2 regions of the Priestia flexa genome follow, and region 1 is predicted to be linked to the other one. Evidence: predicted binding sites of a transcription regulator. Region 1 holds the regulator's gene; the other holds the start of a gene.
The links. The regulator NrdR, encoded in region 1, represses ribonucleotide reductase genes. The targets are predictions, from matches to a motif close to AACACNATATATNGTGTT.
Positions count from the first base shown of each region.

Region 2: the regulator NrdR is predicted to act here: its motif matches at 2,263-2,280, upstream of LZP85_RS15105 (vitamin B12-dependent ribonucleotide reductase).

Region 1 covers NZ_CP090431.1:3,203,981-3,214,070, forward strand. The annotation lists gene LZP85_RS16480 (hypothetical protein) at 1-2, shown strand, start outside; gene LZP85_RS16485 (DUF1294 domain-containing protein) at 429-683, opposite strand; gene rplT (50S ribosomal protein L20) at 749-1,108, opposite strand; gene rpmI (50S ribosomal protein L35) at 1,147-1,347, opposite strand; gene infC (translation initiation factor IF-3) at 1,369-1,872, opposite strand; ribosomal protein L20 leader region at 1,939-2,064, opposite strand; gene thrS (threonine--tRNA ligase) at 2,237-4,174, opposite strand; gene ytxC (sporulation protein YtxC) at 4,562-5,425, opposite strand; gene dnaI (primosomal protein DnaI) at 5,520-6,452, opposite strand; gene LZP85_RS16520 (replication initiation and membrane attachment family protein) at 6,477-7,904, opposite strand; gene nrdR (transcriptional regulator NrdR) at 7,969-8,430, opposite strand; gene LZP85_RS16530 (hypothetical protein) at 8,670-9,053, opposite strand; gene speD (adenosylmethionine decarboxylase) at 9,227-9,607, opposite strand; gene LZP85_RS16540 (glyceraldehyde-3-phosphate dehydrogenase) at 9,947-10,090, opposite strand, start outside.
Region 2 covers NZ_CP090431.1:2,928,665-2,938,754, reverse strand. The annotation lists gene gcvPB (aminomethyl-transferring glycine dehydrogenase subunit GcvPB) at 1-637, shown strand, start outside; gene LZP85_RS15115 (rhodanese-like domain-containing protein) at 678-1,052, opposite strand; gene LZP85_RS15110 (lipoate--protein ligase family protein) at 1,277-2,110, shown strand; gene LZP85_RS15105 (vitamin B12-dependent ribonucleotide reductase) at 2,386-4,941, shown strand; gene mntR (transcriptional regulator MntR) at 5,452-5,883, shown strand; gene LZP85_RS15095 (patatin-like phospholipase family protein) at 6,002-6,883, shown strand; gene LZP85_RS15090 (SA1362 family protein) at 6,922-7,320, opposite strand; gene LZP85_RS15085 (DUF1385 domain-containing protein) at 7,362-8,309, opposite strand; gene LZP85_RS15080 (YqhR family membrane protein) at 8,532-9,056, shown strand; gene aroQ (type II 3-dehydroquinate dehydratase) at 9,149-9,586, shown strand; gene LZP85_RS15070 (M24 family metallopeptidase) at 9,590-10,090, shown strand, end outside.

The sequences.
Region 1 (10,090 bases):
AGCTTTTGGGCTTTTTTATTGAGAAAGCTTTTGATAAACAGTGTGCTTACTTCTTGTTGAAGAAGGCCTCTCTGCTTAGTGTGATTTCCATTCCAGATTGTTCCGTTTCCGCAGGGAGAGCGCCGACCCTCCTTGTATACTGTGAGGTCTCACCTGACTCGCTAGTCCTGCTGAAGTATCACATCTTTCATTTCAATCACGGGGCTTTTGGATAGGGAAGCCTTTTGATGAGATTACTCTCTTGAAGGAATTTTAAAAACGCTCTCTACTTTGCATATTCAGCTCCATTAACCTCTACGTTTGAAACGTTTTCTTCTAACTCATAGATAAGAAGCCTACTACTACATCTATCTAAAACAATAGCCTTAAAAATAAAAAGCAAGATGTTTGTTCATGGCTTCTCCCATTTCATTTTTCAAATTATTCATCTACATATAGATTAGCAATAATGCCAAATGAACAACCACCAAAGCAGGCAGACCGAAACGAAAGCTTGCGTGCTTTGTTTTGTGACGATAAAGATTCATGCCAATGGTTGCACCTAGAGCTCCTCCGATAATGGCAATCGTCCAAAGTGTTTGCTCTTTGATTCTCCATTCATTTCGCTGAGCTCTTTTTTTGTCTGCATTCATTACATATAAGCCAATAAGGTTGATAAGTATCGCGTATATCATTAAAAGCAAAGATAATCCCTCCAATAAACAAAAAAGTCTTGCTACCTAGTGGTAACAAGACTTTTTAGCAGAAATTACTTCTCTAAGCCTTTTTTAGCAGCTGCTGCTAATTCAGCAAATGCTTTTTCGTCAGCTACAGCTAAGTCAGCAAGCATTTTACGGTTAACTTCAATACCTGCTAATTTTAATCCGTGCATTAAACGGCTGTAAGAAAGACCATTCATACGAGCTGCTGCATTGATACGTGTAATCCATAATTTACGGAAATCACGTTTTTTCTGACGACGGTCACGATAAGCATACATGTATGATTTCATTACTTGCTGATTAGCAACTTTGTATAATCTATGCTTTGAACCGAAGAAACCTTTGGCTAATTTTAAAACTTTTTTACGACGTTTGCGTGTTACTGTACCGCCTTTTACGCGTGGCATAATTGTTACCTCCTGTTATGTTTCTATCTCAACCCAAATTACTTAATGTTATCTAATAAGTGACGAATACGTTTGAAGTCACCTTTGCTTACTAAAGAACCTTTACGTAATTTACGTTTTTGTTTAGTAGATTTGTTAGCGAATAAGTGACTAGTGTAAGCACGAGCACGCTTTAACTTACCGCTTCCAGTTTTTTTGAAACGCTTTGCAGCGCCACGATGTGTTTTCATTTTTGGCATGGGGTGTTCCTCCTCGTTCTATTACTTTTCGTTTTTAGGTGCAAGCACTAGGAACATGCTGCGTCCTTCCATTTTTGGAGCTGATTCAACTGAACTAACATCAGCGCAAGCCTCTGAAAAACGATCAAGTACTTTTTGTCCAATTCCTTTATGAGTAATAGCACGACCCTTAAAACGAATTGACGCTTTTACTTTATCACCTTTTTCAAGGAACTTACGTGCGTTACGAAGTTTTGTGTTAAAATCATGCTCATCGATTGTTGGGCTTAAACGAACTTCCTTTAAGTTAACAACCTTTTGGTTTTTACGAGCTTCTCTTTCTTTACGCTGTTGCTCGTAGCGGAACTTACCGTAGTCCATAATACGACATACAGGTGGTTTCGCGTTTGCAGCAACCATTACTAAGTCAAGATTTGCTCGTGCAGCAATATCAAGTGCTTCATTTTTTGATTTAATTCCTAATTGCTCACCGTTTTGATCAATTAGACGAACTTCGCGAGCTCGAATGCCCTCGTTTACCATCATGTCCTTGCTAATAAGTAGCCACCTCCAAGGTTTAATGAATGAATACGCTTGTGTAGATATTGGTATACACGCAAAAAAGCGTGAGTACACAATGCACCCACACTACTATCGTTAAAAGTAAATACGATGTCAACCTGCTAACTGCTCTATACGCGTCAATCAGGTGAGAAGCGGGTGCTTCTTCTTCTGCACAAACAAGTATTCAATTACTTAAGCTATTATAGTATCAACAAAGACAAAAGTCAATGATTTCGTTCTTTATTTAACAACAAAAATCATTTTACCAAAGGAAAAACATTTATGCAACATTTTTTTTACTTTTTTTAAAAAGGAAAGCAGAGAGGTTGCCCTCTCCGCTTTTTCATTAGCGAGTAATTTCTACTTTTAATCCTGCTAAGAACTGCTCAAAATCAACAGTTTCTGAATTTTGCTCACCGTATTTACGAACATTAACCGCTTTTTCTTCTACTTCTTTATCTCCCACTACTAGCATGTAAGGAATTTTTTGCATTTGAGCTTCACGAATTTTATAGCCAATTTTCTCTTCACGTGAATCTAGTTCCACACGTACGCCAGCTAACTGAAGTTTCTCTTGAACTTCTTTTGCATAGTCTAGGTGAACAGTTGGCGATACTGGAATCACTTGAACTTGAACAGGTGCTAACCATGTTGGGAATGCCCCTTTGTATTCTTCAATTAAGAAAGCAACAAAGCGCTCCATTGTTGATACGACACCTCGGTGAATAACAACCGGACGATGCTGTTTTCCATCTTCACCGATATATGTTAGATCAAAACGCTCTGGCAATAAGAAGTCCAGCTGCACTGTTGAAAGAGTTTCTTCTTTTCCAAGAGCCGTTTTAACTTGAACGTCTAGCTTCGGACCGTAGAATGCTGCTTCACCCTCTGCTTCGTAATAGTCTAAGCCAAGCTCATCCATCGCGTCTTTTAACATGGTTTGTGCTTTTTCCCACATTGCATCATCATCAAAGTATTTCTCTGTATCTTCTGGATCACGATACGATAAGCGGAACGAGTAATTTTCAAAGCCAAAGTCTTTGTATACAGCTTCTACTAAGCGAACCACACGAATTAATTCGTCTTTAATTTGGTCTGGACGAACAAAGATATGTGCATCATTTAGCGTCATACCGCGAACACGCTGAAGACCTGCAAGTGCACCTGACATTTCATAGCGGTGCATCGTACCTAGCTCTGCAATACGAATTGGTAATTCACGATAGCTGTGGATATCATTTTTATATACCATCATATGGTGTGGACAGTTCATTGGACGAAGAACTAAATCTTCATTATCCATTTCCATTGCTGGGAACATACCGTCTTGATAGTGATCCCAGTGACCTGATGTTTTATATAGCTCTACGCTACCTAGGACTGGTGTATACACATGTTGATAACCTAACGCAACCTCTTTATCCACAATGTAGCGCTCAATAACGCGACGAATTGTTGCACCTTTTGGTAACCATAATGGAAGACCTTGTCCAACTTTTTGTGAGTTTGTGAATAAGTTAAGCTCTTTACCAATTTTACGGTGATCACGCTCTTTCGCTTCTTCTAATAAACGTAAGTGCTCATCTAAATCTGCTTTTTTGAAGAATGCCGTGCCATAAATGCGCTGCAACATTTGATTGTTGCTATCTCCACGCCAGTAAGCACCTGCAATATTTAACAGTTTAAACTCTTTAATTTTTCCTGTTGATGGAACGTGGACACCTCGGCAAAGATCAAAGAATTCTCCTTGGTGATAAACCGTTACAGTCTCACCTGCTGGAATAGCATCGATAAGCTCTAACTTTAATTCATCTCCAACTTCTTTATAAAGCTCAATTGCTTCTTCACGAGACACTTCGCGACGCTCAATATCAATATTGGCGTTTACAATCTTCTTCATTTCTTTTTCAATTTCAATTAGATCGTCAGGTGTAATGGATTGCTCCATATCAATGTCATAATAAAATCCATTCTCAATAACTGGTCCTACACCAAGCTGGACCTTTTGATCTTTAAAAACACGCTTAATTGCTTGAGCCATTAAGTGCGCCGTACTGTGACGCATAATCTCAAGTGCTTCACCTGAATCTTGTGTGATGATTTCAAGCTGACCGTCTGCATGGATTGGTGTACGCAAATCTAAAAGCTCACCGTTTACTTTACCCGCAATTGATTTTTTCTTTAGCCCTGGGCTAATTGATGATGCAATTTGTTCTGTGGTTGTACCTTTAGGATACTCTTTTACTGCTCCATCTGGAAATGTCATTGAAATAACTTCTGACATGTGATTCAACTCCTTATTTATCTCAATATAATCTTGCATAAACTGGTTATTTACGCAAATAAAAAAACTCGTCCCTTAATAAGGGACGAGTTGTGTATACACGTGGTACCACCCTTGTTTCTGTCTTTTTGCTTAACAAGGCACAATGAAAGACAGCTCGAGGTTTGATAACGGAAATTCCGTCAGTAATTACTAAAGTAAAATACTTGTTTACTACTGAAGTTTAGAGGTGGTAAGGATATAAATCGTGTTAAGAATCTTTCAGCCACGGATTCTCTCTCTAATAAACCGTAAATATAAACTCATGTCCTCATCATTACTTATCGCTGATTAAAATTTTTACAATATGAGCCTATTATATTCATTTTTAAAATAGAAATCAACCTCTCAAGTCAGATTCTCTTTTTTTAAAAATGCCGCTTCTTGTTTTGTGCATATGACCACTCGTTCTTGAAAAAGATTTTGAATAGTATAAATGAAATCATGTGTATTCTCACGATCACTATAAATATAAATATGCTGCGGAGATAGTGTAATGAGAGGCGCTATAACGGATGGGTCTATGTATAACGACTCATTCTTTTTCATAAATTCTTCAGCCAGATGTTGACGCTGATTCACTGTTAGCAATCCAAAGTTTTCATCATAGAGTTGAAATTCGTTCTCTTGTGAATGCACAACATGTACAGCTTCGCAACTTGCTTCCTCCGTTAAAATAACTTGTCTCAGCTGTTCAACAAACATTTGATATTCATATTCTAGTTTATATTCATCAATAGCGATTTCTAAATAGTACTGTAAGCGAGAGCGATAGTTCTTTAATCGAAACTGGAGAAAAGACTCAAATGTAAACGTAACGTTGTTAACCAGAAAATCTTGAAGCGCTTCTCTAATTAATAAATCTTTAGGCATCGGAAAGTCACGTTTAGGTACGTCAACTTTCTCACCTTCTACAATATGATAGACCATGTCTATCATAAGCTGTAGCTCTTGTTCATCCGTATAGAAAAATTTCTGTGTCAAAATCTCACTTAAAATCGTCTCTTCTTTCTGCTCTAATATAAAGTCTGTCAATACTGGGATTAGCATATCGTGTACAATTTCGTCTCGATTATATGTCACGTCAATTACTAGAAGCTGACTGTTCACAAGTTTAAAGCATTGCGGAGCATATGATAAAGCGCTTCGTTTCGCGCATAGCGACCTGTAAATACCAATTGCTTCTTTCTCATACTTAAAGAAAATTCTCACTAATGTTAGCCCCCTTTTGGACACGCTTTATTTATATATATGGGGCAACATGAAAAAAATGAGCAAGTCCTTACATGAAATGTAAAAGAACTGCTCATTTATTACGTTTATTTTCACCTTCTACCTTTACAGGAGTGGCTAACGTCTTGATTCGTTCCATAATGCGGGCAGCTTTTAGCTCTTCTTCCTCGCCTTTTTGCGTATACGTTAAATGGTGCTTCATCTGCTGAAAATTTAGGTTTGACGTAAAGAAAGTAGGTAAATTTTCTAACATTCGAAATTGAAGAATGGTACCCAATACATCGTCGCGCATCCAGCTTGTTACGGATTCTGCTCCCAAATCATCTAACATTAGGACAGGCACTTTTTTAACGTATTCAATCTTCTCGTTAAAGGTTTTATCTTGAAAAGATCCTTTAAGCTCACGTAAGAATTCAGGAACATATACAATCGTTGATTTTACTTTCTTTTCAGCTAAAGCATTAGCAATGGCACCTAAAAAGTATGTTTTTCCAACACCGAACGATCCATGTAGATAAAGAGCTTTCATCTTCTTATTAGGTTCATACTCCCTGACAAAATCTCGTACTAACTTGATTGCTTCAAGCCTTCCTTGCTCAATTTCAATATCTGACATGGAAGCACCTAAAATATCTTTCGGTACATAAAGACACTGGATAAATGATTCTTGCTCTTTGCGTTCATCTTCAGTTACTTTTCGAGGGCAGCGCTCATAGGTCACATCAATGTTTTTACCATCAATTACAAGCTTTGGCTGATAACCTTTAATCATATTAACGCAGCTTTGCAGGGATGGACAGTCTTGACACTCTTTGCTTTGTCCTTTAAATTCATGCATCTTAATGAGACCTCGTTCTACAATACCTTCATCCAATTGATCTCGATTCTTCCTTAAGAAATCTTGGACATTACGATCAGAAAGTACTTCTGATTTTAACGTTTCAAATCGTTCCTTGAAACCTTGATTATTTGCTAGTTTGTTTAGCGAATCATTGATTGACTTCACCCCATCACCTCTCCTTTCCATTCATTAATCTTCACGATTTTTCTTTAAATCTAAATCAAGCTGTTTTAACTCTTCTTCAAGTTTCCGCTTTTCTTCTTCAAAGTCTAAATCTTCTTTTTGACTTTGAGGTTTCTTTTTCTCTTCAGACTCTTCTTTCAACCAATCTGGCACCATCTCTTTACGAATCGTTCTTTGTTTCTTCGTCGCCGTTTGCTTAGATTCAGCCCAGTTTTGGTATTCTTTATGCTCATTTTTCGCAATGACCATCGCTTCTTCCACTGTTTTTACCTTTTTACGAGCCCAGTGTCCTGCAATTTTATCCACATATGCTTTTGATAACTTCATATCCGTTCTTAGCATGACATAATAAATGAGTACATTAGCAACACCTGGAGAAAGGTTTTGATGAAACATAACGTCTTCAACCATTTGTAAATCTGCTTTAGAAGGCGTTGCTCCACCGGACAAGTCTGTCAGTAGCTGTCTTGGAGACGTCACTTCTAACTGCTTAATTAACTTCTCTTCTTGAGAAGTTGGCTCTCTATGTTCCATAGTTCGCAATAACGGCGGCTGAATTTGTTCACTTAAGTTAGGTAGCGCTTCTCCATTTTCAAACTGATAATGGTTTCTAGCAGCTTTTCGAAGCAGCTCAATATCTACTTGATCATTTTCGTTCAACGCGTCCAAGACCACATTCTTCATTTGCAGAGCATCAATTTGATATAAAAATGCTAGCTTTTCAATTGCTAACCTCACCTTGGCTGTAATTGCTTTTTTCGAAATCATAGACTCAGTTAACCCTGTCAAAAATAAATCAAAGTCAAAGCCAGCATCCTTAATTGTTATATTAGCTCTTTGTGAATTATCCACATAGTCCAGATCTCCACTTGGTTTGAAGACATCTTGGTTCTCTCGTTGTAAACTTGACGTGAGCTCTGTCGTTTGTACTGACTTATACACATCATTAAATGAACGAGTAACATCTTTAAACTCACTGTGGTCCACAGCTGGATCCATAAAATATCGTCTAATTTTTTGAAATACATTTTTACCTAATCGATTGTATAAGTAGACGTTTAAAACACCATCATCAAAAAACTGCTGTGGTGTTAATGGTGGAATTAACTCATAAATATAAACTCTTCCCCCGTCTTCTTCTTTCATATAGGTTTTTAATAAGCCAATACCTTCAAGCTTTAATCGCTCCTGATAAATGGATTTCAAGTTCATTTGCATAACGGCCATTAGGTGATGATGCGTTACTTCTGTTCCCCATAAGCGTCCTTGTTCTAGTTCACTCCATAACGTCATATATAAGCCATAGCACACGGTTCCAATTAACGGTTGATATAGAGTTGTTAACACTTTTCGATCATATTCTTGAATAACGCCGCTCGTTCTCACAACATAACGGTCAACTGGAATAATTTCTTTCCAATGTTGCTCATTCATCATCATTACCTACCCAATTCTAAAATAGCAAAAAAGAGCTAAAAAAATCTCTTTAATAGCTCTTTTATAATTTTTCCTTCTTAATTAACTCCTTTAGTTCATCAATAAATACATTAATGTCTTTAAATTGACGATAAACAGAAGCAAAGCGTACATACGATACTTCATCGATAGCAGCTAGTCTTTCCATTACCATTTCCCCAACAACGTCTGACTGCACTTCTGATGCACCTTGACTGCGCAATTCAGATTCAATATCATGTACAGTATCTTCTAATTGTTTTAAGCTAACTTGCCTTTTCTCACATGCCTTTATTAAACCGCGTAAAATTTTCTCTTTGCTAAACTCTTCACGCGCCCCATCTTTTTTCACTACAATTAAAGGTGGCTCTTCTACTTTTTCAAATGTTGTATAACGATAGTGACAACTTTCGCATTCACGCCGTCTGCGAATTGAACGACCTTCTTCAACAGGCCGTGAGTCTAACACTCTCGTTCCATTATACTGACAGGAAGGACATTTCATCTTCTCAACTCCAATAAATAACCTTTTATATTTGTATAAACTAAGCAGCTTGTACGAACTAACCACTTATGTACGTTAGAAATTCAAAATAAAAATTCACTTTCTTTTCATATTATAGAAAACAAAGCTTGAATACAAGTGAAGGAGAATGAATTCTGAAATTTTATTTCCTAAAACATTTGTTTTCCAATAGATAAAGGCGCTACACAGCTTTATTTGTTTAATACACTTTATTTCCCTTACTTAATAGCAATCAAATGTTGGTCAAAATATTTATAAAAAAAGATGATTAATTCTTTACTATAACCAAAATCGAATGGCATTACTTTTGATTCCGTTGTAACCGAAAAATCGATAGCGGTTTCAAAAGGTCGTAATGAAATAATCGTAATAACAACAAACGCCTTTCTCCCCTTTGACACGTTTAAGCTAATCTCTCCACGCTCTTCATAAGCGGCTAAAATTTCTACTCCATTCATATTCTTCAATAAATTTTGCACCTGAGTAAATGTTTGAGAGGCTGTTGATTTGTAGTAATGTGTTTGTAACTTTGGATTTTCGTGGTGGTCCCTAGTTTCAGAATGATTCGAAAAAACTGACTTTACTTTTTGAATAATCCCCATGTTGTGTAGACTCCTTTTTATCAAAATAATCGCTATAGCTACTAAAGATACCCTAGCTACTTTCTTTATTATAATGGATAAACGGTATTTTTGTATCTAAAAAGGACTGTCTATAAATGGCGAGTCCAATTTATAGAGCAGTCCCTAATTGTTCTTAGCTTTGTTTTATACTATTAAAGTACATTTGCTTTCGTTTGCTTTACTTGTACAGGACCCATTCCACGCGGTACTTCAATTGTCTCACGTGTTTGAGCATTTAGTTCATCTGCAATATAGTCAGCAGCAATTGTTGGATCTAAGTCTCCACATGTGTATACATCGATGCTTGCATACCCATGCTCTGGAAAGCTGTGGATAGTTAAATGTGATTCTGAAATAATAACAACCCCACTTACGCCCTGAGGTGCAAATTTATGAAACGCAACCTCACGAACTTCCGCTCCAGTTTTTAGTGCTGCATCTACAAACGTTTTTTCAATATAATCCATATCATTCAACTTATCGAAATCACAACCCCATAATTCTGAGATAACGTGACGACCCATTGTTTCCATAATGATATTTCCCCCTTTAACAATTTTTAATCGTTAAATATGAAATTCTTTCGCCATATAGCATGTTAACTACCACGGGGGAAAGTTAGTCCAGAGAGGTCCTAACCCTTTAAGTAGATACATAACCGAAAGGTACACAAGAAGTTCACGAAACATAGTATACTTTGTTTAGACTCATTTTGCAACACGTGATTTTATTTAAATTTGCAATCCGTAGCTAAACTCGATTTATTCTCTGCCCCACCACTTTTTAAGACCTCTCATTTATTAGTTCCCTATCTCAGTTAGAACAAACAATGAATTCAAATACAAAAAGCGAGGCATGATTGCCTCGCTTATTTATCCAACCTTTAGCTTTGAATTTTGAATCATCTCTGCTGTAATATATTTTACTAAATCGACTACTCTTTGTGAGTATCCCCATTCGTTATCGTACCACGCTAATACTTTAATTTTATGTTCATCCATGACCATGGTTGATAA
Region 2 (10,090 bases), 280 kb from region 1:
AGGTCCACACGGTGGTGGTGGTCCAGGTTCTGGTCCAGTTGGTGTAAAAGCAGATTTAATTCCATTTTTACCAAAACCGGTACTAGTCAAAACGGAAAGCGGCTTTACTTTCGACTACAATCGCCCACAGTCCATTGGCCGAGTTAAACCGTTTTACGGCAACTTTGGTATTAACGTACGTGCTTATACGTACATCCGCTCTATGGGTCCAGATGGTTTAAAAGCGGTAACGGAAAATGCGGTATTAAACGCAAACTACATGATGAGACGATTGTCAGAGCATTATGATTTACCGTTTGATCGTCATTGTAAGCATGAATTTGTTTTATCAGGGAAGCGGCAAAAGAAACTCGGTGTTCGCACGCTGGATATTGCGAAGCGACTGCTTGATTTTGGGTATCATCCACCGACAATTTACTTCCCTCTTATTGTCGAAGAGTGCATGATGATTGAACCAACTGAAACGGAATCAAAAGAGACGCTTGATGCGTTTATTGATGCAATGATTCAAATTGCAAAAGAAGTGGAAGAAAATCCGGAAATCGTTCAAGAAGCACCTCATACGACGGTTGTGAAGCGATTGGATGAAACGCTTGCAGCAAGAAAGCCTGTACTTCGCTATCAAAAAGAAAGTTAAAAAACAGCCCCTTCATCTAAGAAGGGGCTGTTTTTGTGGTTTATTTTTTTGTTTTAATTTTGCCGTTCCAAGCTTTGAATCCGCCTTTTAGGTCATGAATCTCTTTCACACCATGCTTGCGCAAGAGCTGAGCAGCACGACCAGTTCGCATGCCACTTTGGCAGTAAATATAAACAGGTTGATCAGTACGGAACTCCTTTATACGCATACGGAACTGTGAAAGAGGAATATTTCTTGCTCCTAAAATATGTCCGTTTTCAAATTCATTTGGTTCGCGAATATCAACTAGCTGTGCTTTACGATAACCGCTGCGGAATTCTTCTTCCGTTAACGTTTTCATAATGCGACGTTGGTAAAAAAACATTACGACAGAATAAATAATAATTGCCGCAAGTACAATGATTAGTGCCCACATGTTGTTTCTTCCTTTCTTCGACAAAATACATAGTCTTATTATATAAGTGAATGAAATTAGAAGTAAAGGGATTCTTCTTGAAGTCACGATAGTTTTTACGAAAGAAAAGTAAAAAATTACTGCTTCACTTTTCTTTTCCTTCTGCTTATCTTTTGGTAGACTAAAAAACGGATTAAGTTTATTACATATGTAAATGTCTACTATACTAGTTAGGGATGAGAAAAATGAAGCAAAAATGGAGATTCATTGATTCAAAAGAACGTTCGCCATATTACAATATGGCACTTGATGAAGCGCTTTTAGAGTGGCATAGCACTGGTCAAATACCACCAACGATTCGATTTTACGGCTGGAATCCTCCAACATTATCAATTGGTTACTTTCAAAAAGCTGAAAAAGAAATCAATTTTGAACAGGTAGATAAATTAGGATTAGGATTTGTGCGTCGACCAACAGGGGGACGAGGCGTTTTGCACGACGAGGAGCTTACTTACAGCGTCATTGTATCGGAAGACTATCCAAACATGCCTAAGACGGTGACAGAGGCGTATCGTGTCATTTCAGAAGGGTTATTAGAGGGATTTCGTTCGCTGGGTCTGGAAGCATATTTTGCAATCCCTCGCACAGAAGAAGAAAAAAATAGTTTGAAAAATCCACGTTCATCTGTTTGTTTTGATGCACCTTCATGGTATGAGCTTGTGGTAGAAGGGCGTAAAATTGCTGGAAGTGCACAAACGCGTCAAAAAGGTGTAATTTTACAGCACGGTTCTATTTTATTAGAGATTGACGAAGATAAATTATTTAGCGTATTTAATTATCCAAATGATCGTGTGAAAGAGCGAATGCAGCGTGCGTTTCGTTCAAAAGCTGTTGCAATCAATGCTATTGCAGGCCGTAAAATCCAAATGGAAGAAGCGAAGGAAGCATTTTATAAAGGCTTTGCTAGCGCTTTAGATATTGACTTAGAACCTTATGAATTAACAGAACAAGAAGAGCGTTACGTAGAAGAATTAGCACAAAAGAAATATGCTTCTGTTGAATGGAATTTTAGAAGATAACGATTGCTTAGGAGCACACTATTTAAGCTGTGCCCCTAAGTATTTTATCTAGCTGAAGAAAGTAATTGATGTAAAAGTCAAATACTTTTTTTAATGTAAAAAAAATATTTTTCTTGACATCTATCTATATGTAGGTGCTTGGGTTTTGGTTGAATACTACATGTTGAATTTGTCCAATCTGTGTGGTAAGTTATTGATAGTTGAAATTTTGCTTTTTTCCAAAATAAGGTAAATGATTGGTGAAATAGAGCACGATTGGTAAGGGAGTTGTCAGAATGACTGTTATAGTTAATCAAAAAGTAAATATGAATATTGAAAAGCTTAATCAAGATATTGAACGCTTTCCACAAGTACACCCAATTACACCAGATATGAAAATTACTCATAAAGGTGTATCTCGACTCGTAATGTTAGACCGTTATGCGTTTAAAGATACGGAAAAACTTACGTTATCAAAAGGAGACTTTGTTGTTTTAACCGTAAAGGAAGACCCTAAGTTTCCAGCTCGAGGACTTGGCTATGTGGAAAGCATTAATTTTGACCAAAAGATGGCAGTCGTAAAGGTTGAAGATGAGTTTCGCGGAGCGTTAGCACCTGAAGAAGCAGAAAGTGGACTTATTACTCGTTCATTAGACGTAATTGAAAAACCACTTGAAATCTTCTATGAGCAAATTGCAAAGCGTAACGCTACTGGGTTAGCTTCCGCTGAACAAACGGAAGAGAAGCGAAACGAATGGTTTGAAAAATTCTATCAAGAGCTTGTTCAAATGAACTTTGTACCAGCTGGACGCGTTCTGTACGGAGCGGGAGCTGAAACGGATGTTACATACTTTAACTGCTATGTAATGCCGTACGTAAAAGATTCTCGCGAAGGAATCTCCGAACACCGTAAGCAAGTCATGGAAATCATGAGCCGAGGTGGAGGAGTTGGAACAAACGGTTCAACCCTGCGTCCACGCAACACACTAGCGCGTGGTGTAAACGGTAAATCATCAGGATCTGTCTCTTGGCTAGATGATATTGCGAAACTTACGCACCTTGTTGAGCAAGGCGGTTCTCGTCGCGGTGCTCAAATGATTATGTTAGCGGATTGGCATCCAGATATTGTTGAGTTTATTATCTCTAAAATGCAAAATCCACGCATTTTACGATTCTTAATTGAAAACACAAATGATGAAATGATTAAAAAACATGCCCAAGATAAGCTGAAATTTACGCCGCTTACGGAATCTGAAAAAGACATGTACCAAGGAATTATCAATTATAAGCAAATTCCAGGTCTTGGTGGATTCAGCGAGAAAATTATTGCAGATGCTGAAGAAAAGCTACAAACTGGTGGAACGTACAGCGTTCATAATTCTGAATTCTTAACAGGAGCAAACATTTCTGTTTGTTTAACAAAAGAGTTTATGGATGCAGTTGAAAACGACGGTGAATACGAGCTTCGCTTCCCAGATGTAGAAAGCTATTCGAAAGAAGAAATGGCACACTACAACGAAAACTGGCATGAGGTAGGAGATGTTCGCGAGTGGGAAAAACAAGGTAATAAGGTTCGTACGTATCGTAAAATTCGTGCAAAAGAGCTTTGGAACTTAGTTAATATTTGCGCAACGTACTCAGCAGAGCCTGGTATCTTCTTCTTTGATAATGCAAACGACATGACAAATGCACAAGCATACGGTCAGCATGTTGTGGCAACAAATCCATGTGGAGAACAACCACTTGCACCGTTTTCAGTTTGTAATTTAGCAGCTGTAAATTTAGCGCAAATGGCAGATAAAGAAAAGAAAACAGTAGACTTTGAAAAACTTCGTCAAACGGTTGAAACGGGTGTGCGCATGCAGGATAACGTTATTGATGCAACGCCTTACTTCTTAGAAGAAAATCAAAAGCAAGCTCTTGGTGAGCGTCGTGTAGGTCTTGGTGTAATGGGTCTTCATGATTTGCTTATCTACTGTGAAACAGAGTACGGTTCTGAAAAAGGAAACGAACTTGTTGATCAAGTATTTGAAACAATTGCAACAACAGCATATCGTGCGTCTGTAGAGCTTGGGAAAGAAAAAGGAAGCTTCCCATTCTTAATTGGTGATACTAAGGAAGAAACGGATCGTTTACGTGAAGCTTTCACAAACACAGGGTTTATGAAAAAGATGCCTGAAGACATTCGCGAAAGCATCAAAGAGCACGGTATTCGTAACTCACACTTACTAACAGTAGCACCTACTGGTAGTACAGGAACAATGGTTGGTGTGTCAACAGGTCTTGAGCCATACTTCTCATTCTCTTACTTCAGAAGCGGTCGGTTAGGGAAATTTATTGAAGTAAAGGCAGATATCGTTCAAGAATATTTAGACCAACATCCAGAAGCGGATCCAAACAACCTTCCTGAATGGTTTATCTCAGCAATGGAATTGGCTCCAGAAGCTCATGCTGATGTTCAGTGTGTCATTCAACGTTGGATTGATAGTTCAATTAGTAAAACGGTAAATGCACCTCGTGGCTATACAGTTGAACAAGTTCAAAAAGTGTACGAGCGTTTATATAAAGGCGGTGCAAAAGGTGGTACGGTTTATGTAGACGGTAGCCGTGATGCTCAGGTATTAACGCTAAAAGCAGAAGAAAATACATTTGATGAAGAAGTAAAAGAAACAAAAGCAGAAAAACCACACGTTGTATTAGTCGATACAATCAACGAAGTAGGATCAACCGATGTAACGATTGGTTCTGAAATTGGAAATACGTGTCCGGTTTGTCGCCAAGGAACTGTTGAAGAAATGGGTGGCTGCAACACATGTACAAATTGTGGCGCTCAGTTAAAGTGTGGTTTATAAGAAAGTGATAGAGACTGAGACATAAGTAGTTCAGTCCTTACTATACCTGAACGATTGAGAGTTCATAACTTTTAATCGTTCAGGTTTTTTGGTTGATTGTGAAAACAATGTTGGAAACAGGGTGGAATGAAGCGTAGGACACTCGACTCCTGCGGGAAAGAGAGGGAAAACGGAGATCCCGCAGCGCAGCGAGGAAGCTCAGGTTCCTCCCCGCGGAAAGCGAGTGGCCGTAGCGCAATGGAACGAACATGTTGAGACAAATCAAAGAGATGGGAACAGCTAGTGTTCGTGTTTTAGAAGCAATCATTTTGTTATGTCCCAAACTCTATCTGTTGAAATAAATGGCTGCTACATTTCCTTGTATTTGCTTATACTATATAGTATGATTTTACATGAATGTCTTTTGGTATATCGTTAGTTTTCGTCTTTTTGAGCAGTATATTACTAAAAGTTTACAGAAGCGTGTTTCGTTAGTTTATACATAATAATTATTTTATTGGGGGAGATTTCATGCCTACGCCAAGTATGGAAGATTATATTGAACAAATATATATGCTGATTGAAGATAAAGGATATGCTAGGGTTTCGGATATCGCTGATGCTTTAACAGTTCATCCCTCATCAGTCACAAAAATGGTGCAGAAGCTTGATAAAGATGAATATTTAATCTATGAAAAATACCGCGGTCTTGTTTTAACTCCGAAAGGACAAAAGATTGGTAAGCGTCTTGTTTATCGCCATGAACTATTGGAGCAACTGCTGCGTATTATCGGTGTAGATGAAGAAAATATTTATGAAGATGTTGAAGGTATTGAGCATCATCTAAGCTGGAACTCAATTGACAGAATCGGTGATTTAGTACAATATTTTGAGGAAGATCCAGAGCGTGTGCAAGGTTTGCGAAGTGTCCAAAAGAAAAATGAAGAAGAGCAACAGCTATAACGCATATTGGAAAAGCCGTTCTAATTTAGATTAGAACGGCTCTTTTTATTTTTAGCATAATTTAATAAAAGAGGTACTAAAGTGTAGATAGGAGGCAGACTGAAGGAGTTGAGAACTTCTGTATATTGATGGCGTTTTTTCAGGTGGTGGCCTTAAAGGCTTTGCATTAATTGGGGCCTTACAAGCTTTAGAGGAGCGAGACTTTATTTTCAGGCGTCTAGCAGGTACAAGTGCTGGCTCAATTGTATGCGCTCTTATTGTGGCAGGTTATACAAGTGACGAAATGATGGAGATGATGGATGAAATGAATGTGAAGTCTTTGCTAGATCAACGCGTTTCTTTTCTTCCATCCGCCTTAACAAAGTGGCTTCTTCTCTATTGGAACTTAGGATTATATAAAGGTGAAAAATTAGAAAAATGGATAGCGAGTAAATTAAAAGCAAGAGGCATTGTTACATTTGGTGATTTGCCAGCGGGATCGTTGCGCATCATTGCTTCTGATTTAACAAATAGTAAGCTCGTTATACTACCCGATGATTTGCCTAGGTATGGAATAGATCCAAAGAAATTTCCCGTAGCAAAAGCTGTGCGGATGAGCTGTAGCATTCCCTACTTTTTTGAGCCAGTTAGGCTGCGGACAAATCCCGTAAGCCTCATTGTGGACGGTGGGGTATTAAGTAACTTTCCTATTTTTTTATTTGACGATGATCAAAAGCGTAAACAAAGGCCTGTTTTGGGTATTAAGCTTAGCCCTCGTGAAAAAGAAGAAGATAAAAAAAATATTAAAAATGCAATCGCGATGTTTTCAGCTTTATTTGATACAATGAAAGACGCTCATGATGCAAGGCATATATCAAAACGTCACGAGCGAAATATTATCTTTTTACCAGTTAGTGAAGTGTTCGCTACGGAATTTTCCTTATCAGACGAACAGAAACATCAGCTTTTTCACTATGGCAAGAATAAAGCGGAGCTATTCTTAAAAAGATGGTGCTATTAAATAGAAAAAACTGCGTCTTTGTAAGGCGCAGTTTTTCATTAAAAGAAGGCACGGTTTTTCTTTTTTCCTTTTTTGCCTTCAATGACTGTTAAATGTGTATTGCTTTTCTTCTTCTTTAACGGTTTGTTAACTTTAGCAGATGGACGTTTTTGGACGTTTCGATAAGCGTTCATATCCACTTTATTACCGCTGCGTTCTTTTTCTTTTTGGCGTATTTTTGATTGTTTTACAGCTCGATGATAGCCTTTGTCTTGTCCTTTGGTTTGGGCAGGACGGATAATAAACCGATAAACTAAGTAAAACAAAATGATAAATAAAAAGATATAGCCTGCTTGGCGCAATAGGCTTGTTGGATTTGTTGCAAGTGTGTAAATAAACCCAATGATTCCTAAAGCAATTAATGAATTAACAAGTGGTTTAACGAATGGACGCCTCATTTTGTTCACCTCCTAAAATGATAAAAGAAAGCAAAACAGTCTTAACTTACTTGTTCGCCACCGGTTACAGATTTTCCCTCATTTTCAATGCGTAAAAGCTCTTGAAACGAAGCGATTGCAACTTCGACTTGGTCATCCTTAGGTTCCTTTGTAGTAAGAAGCTGTAGCCATAGCCCAGGGTAACCTAAGAATCGTAAAACAGGTACATGGCGAACTTTATTGGTCAATTGTAGTACTTCAAAAGATAAACCCAACACGACGGGAATCAAAGCAAGTCGGTTTACGACTCTAAGCCAAAGCGGGTCCGTAGGGACAAGGAGATAGACAAACATTCCAACGACAACTGTAAATAGAATGAAGCTACTTCCGCAGCGATAGTGTAGCCGAGACTGAGCTTGAACTGATTCTACCGTAAGTTCCTGATTGTTTTCATACGCATTAATGACTTTATGTTCTGCTCCGTGATATTGAAAGACGCGTTTAATAAGCGGAGTTTGTGAAATCGCGTAAATATAACCGAGCAATAATAAAAGCTTAAAGAAGCTTTCAATCACTACTTGTGCTAAATCGGAAGCGAAAATAGGACGAGTCAAATTTGCTAAAAACACTGGGATTAGAGTGAAAAGCACTTTTCCAAATAGAAAAGAAAGTACACCAATTGTTGCAACACCCAATATTAAGGATAGTTTTGATTCTTTTTTTTCTTCTTTAATTACATCGTCTTCGTTAGGATGTACATCGTAACGTTCAGATGAAAAATTTAAATGTTGTGTACCGTTTGCACTTGCTTCAATAATCGCTACAATTCCTCTTAAAAACGGAATTTTTTTCAGCGCTGTTAGTACACGATTCGATCTCCGGGAAGATTGAAAATACTCAATAGATTGATCTTTGCGACGAATGGCAGTGACCATCATTTTCTTGCCGCCAAACATGACTCCTTCAATGACAGCCTGCCCACCGTATGCGGTTTTTTGTAATTTAGACATTTCAGACACCAACCTAACTCAGACTAATTGCCCCTTAATAATTTATATTCTACAGCAATTTCGAATAAACCTCTAGGTCGATGTATGTTATCTAGTTTAGACAAAACTTTTCTATATCACACATGAAATGATAAAATTTTCCTGTTATTCTCATTAAGAAACGTTCAACCTTATAATAGAACAGTAAAGATCAGCTCATACTATTCAGTAGAGGTGATGAAGATGACAGCTAAACAAGATAATAAGTCGACAAATCAACAAATACAATCAAAGGAAGGCTCATTCTTAGCTAAAGCGGTAGTTATTGGTTTTGTAGGAGGAGTGTTTTGGAGCTTAATGGGATACATTACGTATTTATTTAGCTTTAGTGAAATTCATCCCAATACGATTTTACAGCCGTGGGCTTTTGGTAGCTGGAAAGATCGCTGGCCAGGGCTTATTGTTAGCGTTTTGATAATTGGTATTATATCAATTGGTGTAGCGCTTCTTTACTATGTGCTCTTAAAAAAGTTTAAATCAATATGGTTTGGTATTGCATATGGGGCAGTGCTTTGGGCGCTCGTTTTTCTTTTACTCAACCCGTTGTTTCCAAGCATGAAAATGATAGGAGAATTAACGTCTAATACCATTATTACAACCATTTGTTTATACATCTTATACGGGGTATTTGTCGGATATTCCATTTCCTTTGAGGCAGCAGAGCTAAACAGCAGTTCTAGACATAACCCAGAACTTGTGAATGAGTAGTGTGAATGTTTTGATTTATGATAAACTAAAAAGAGAAAACATAAGGTTTATTTTAATGATAGAAATAGCTGTGTAAGCAAGGGAGAGTGTCCATGAGAAAGTTTTTGGTAATTAATGGTCCGAACTTAAATAGGCTCGGTGTTCGAGAACCAGCAGTTTATGGGAGAGAGAATTTAAAAACGTTAGAGCACAACCTCCAGCAGCTTGCTGAGCAACAGGGTGTGCATATTGAATGTGTTCAGTCTAATCATGAAGGAGTTATTATTGATTGGATTCATGAAGCAGACGAGAACTTTGATGGAATTGTCATTAACCCAGGGGCATTCACCCACTATAGCTACGCAATCCGCGATGCGATTGCAAGCATTTCAGTTCCTGTGCTTGAAGTTCATATTTCAAACGTACATAAGCGAGAAGCATTTCGTCACGAATCAGTGACGGCGCCTGTCACAGCAGGACAAATTGTAGGTTTGGGTATTTATGGATATGAGTTAGCGATTCTTGCTCTGTTGCAAAAGAAAGGGGAATGAAGGATGAAAATAGAGAAATTACGCAAACAGTTTCATACGTTAAATGTTGACGGAATGGTTATTACAAGTGAATATAACCGTCGCTATATGACTAACTTTACTGGTTCGGCAGGTATAGCAGTAATCTCTAACGATAAAGCTGTATTTATCACAGATTTTCGTTATGTAAAGCAGGCCGCTGAACAAACAGAGGGATTTGAAATTGTGCAACATAAAGGCCCAATCTTAGAAGAAGTAGGGCAGGTTATTACGAAGCTTGGAATGAAAAGCGTTGGCTTTGAAGAGAATCATGTTTCATATGCTCAGTTTCAACAGCTTGAAAAGCACGTCAAAGCAGAGCTTATTCCAGTTTCCACTGCCGTTGAAAACTTACGCTTGATAAAGAGTGACTCAGAGATTAAGATATTAAAGGAAGCTGCAAAAATTGCAGATGCAGCATATGAGCATATTTTGACCTTCGTTAAGCCTGGTGTAACAGAGCTTCAAGTGTCTAATGAGCTGGAG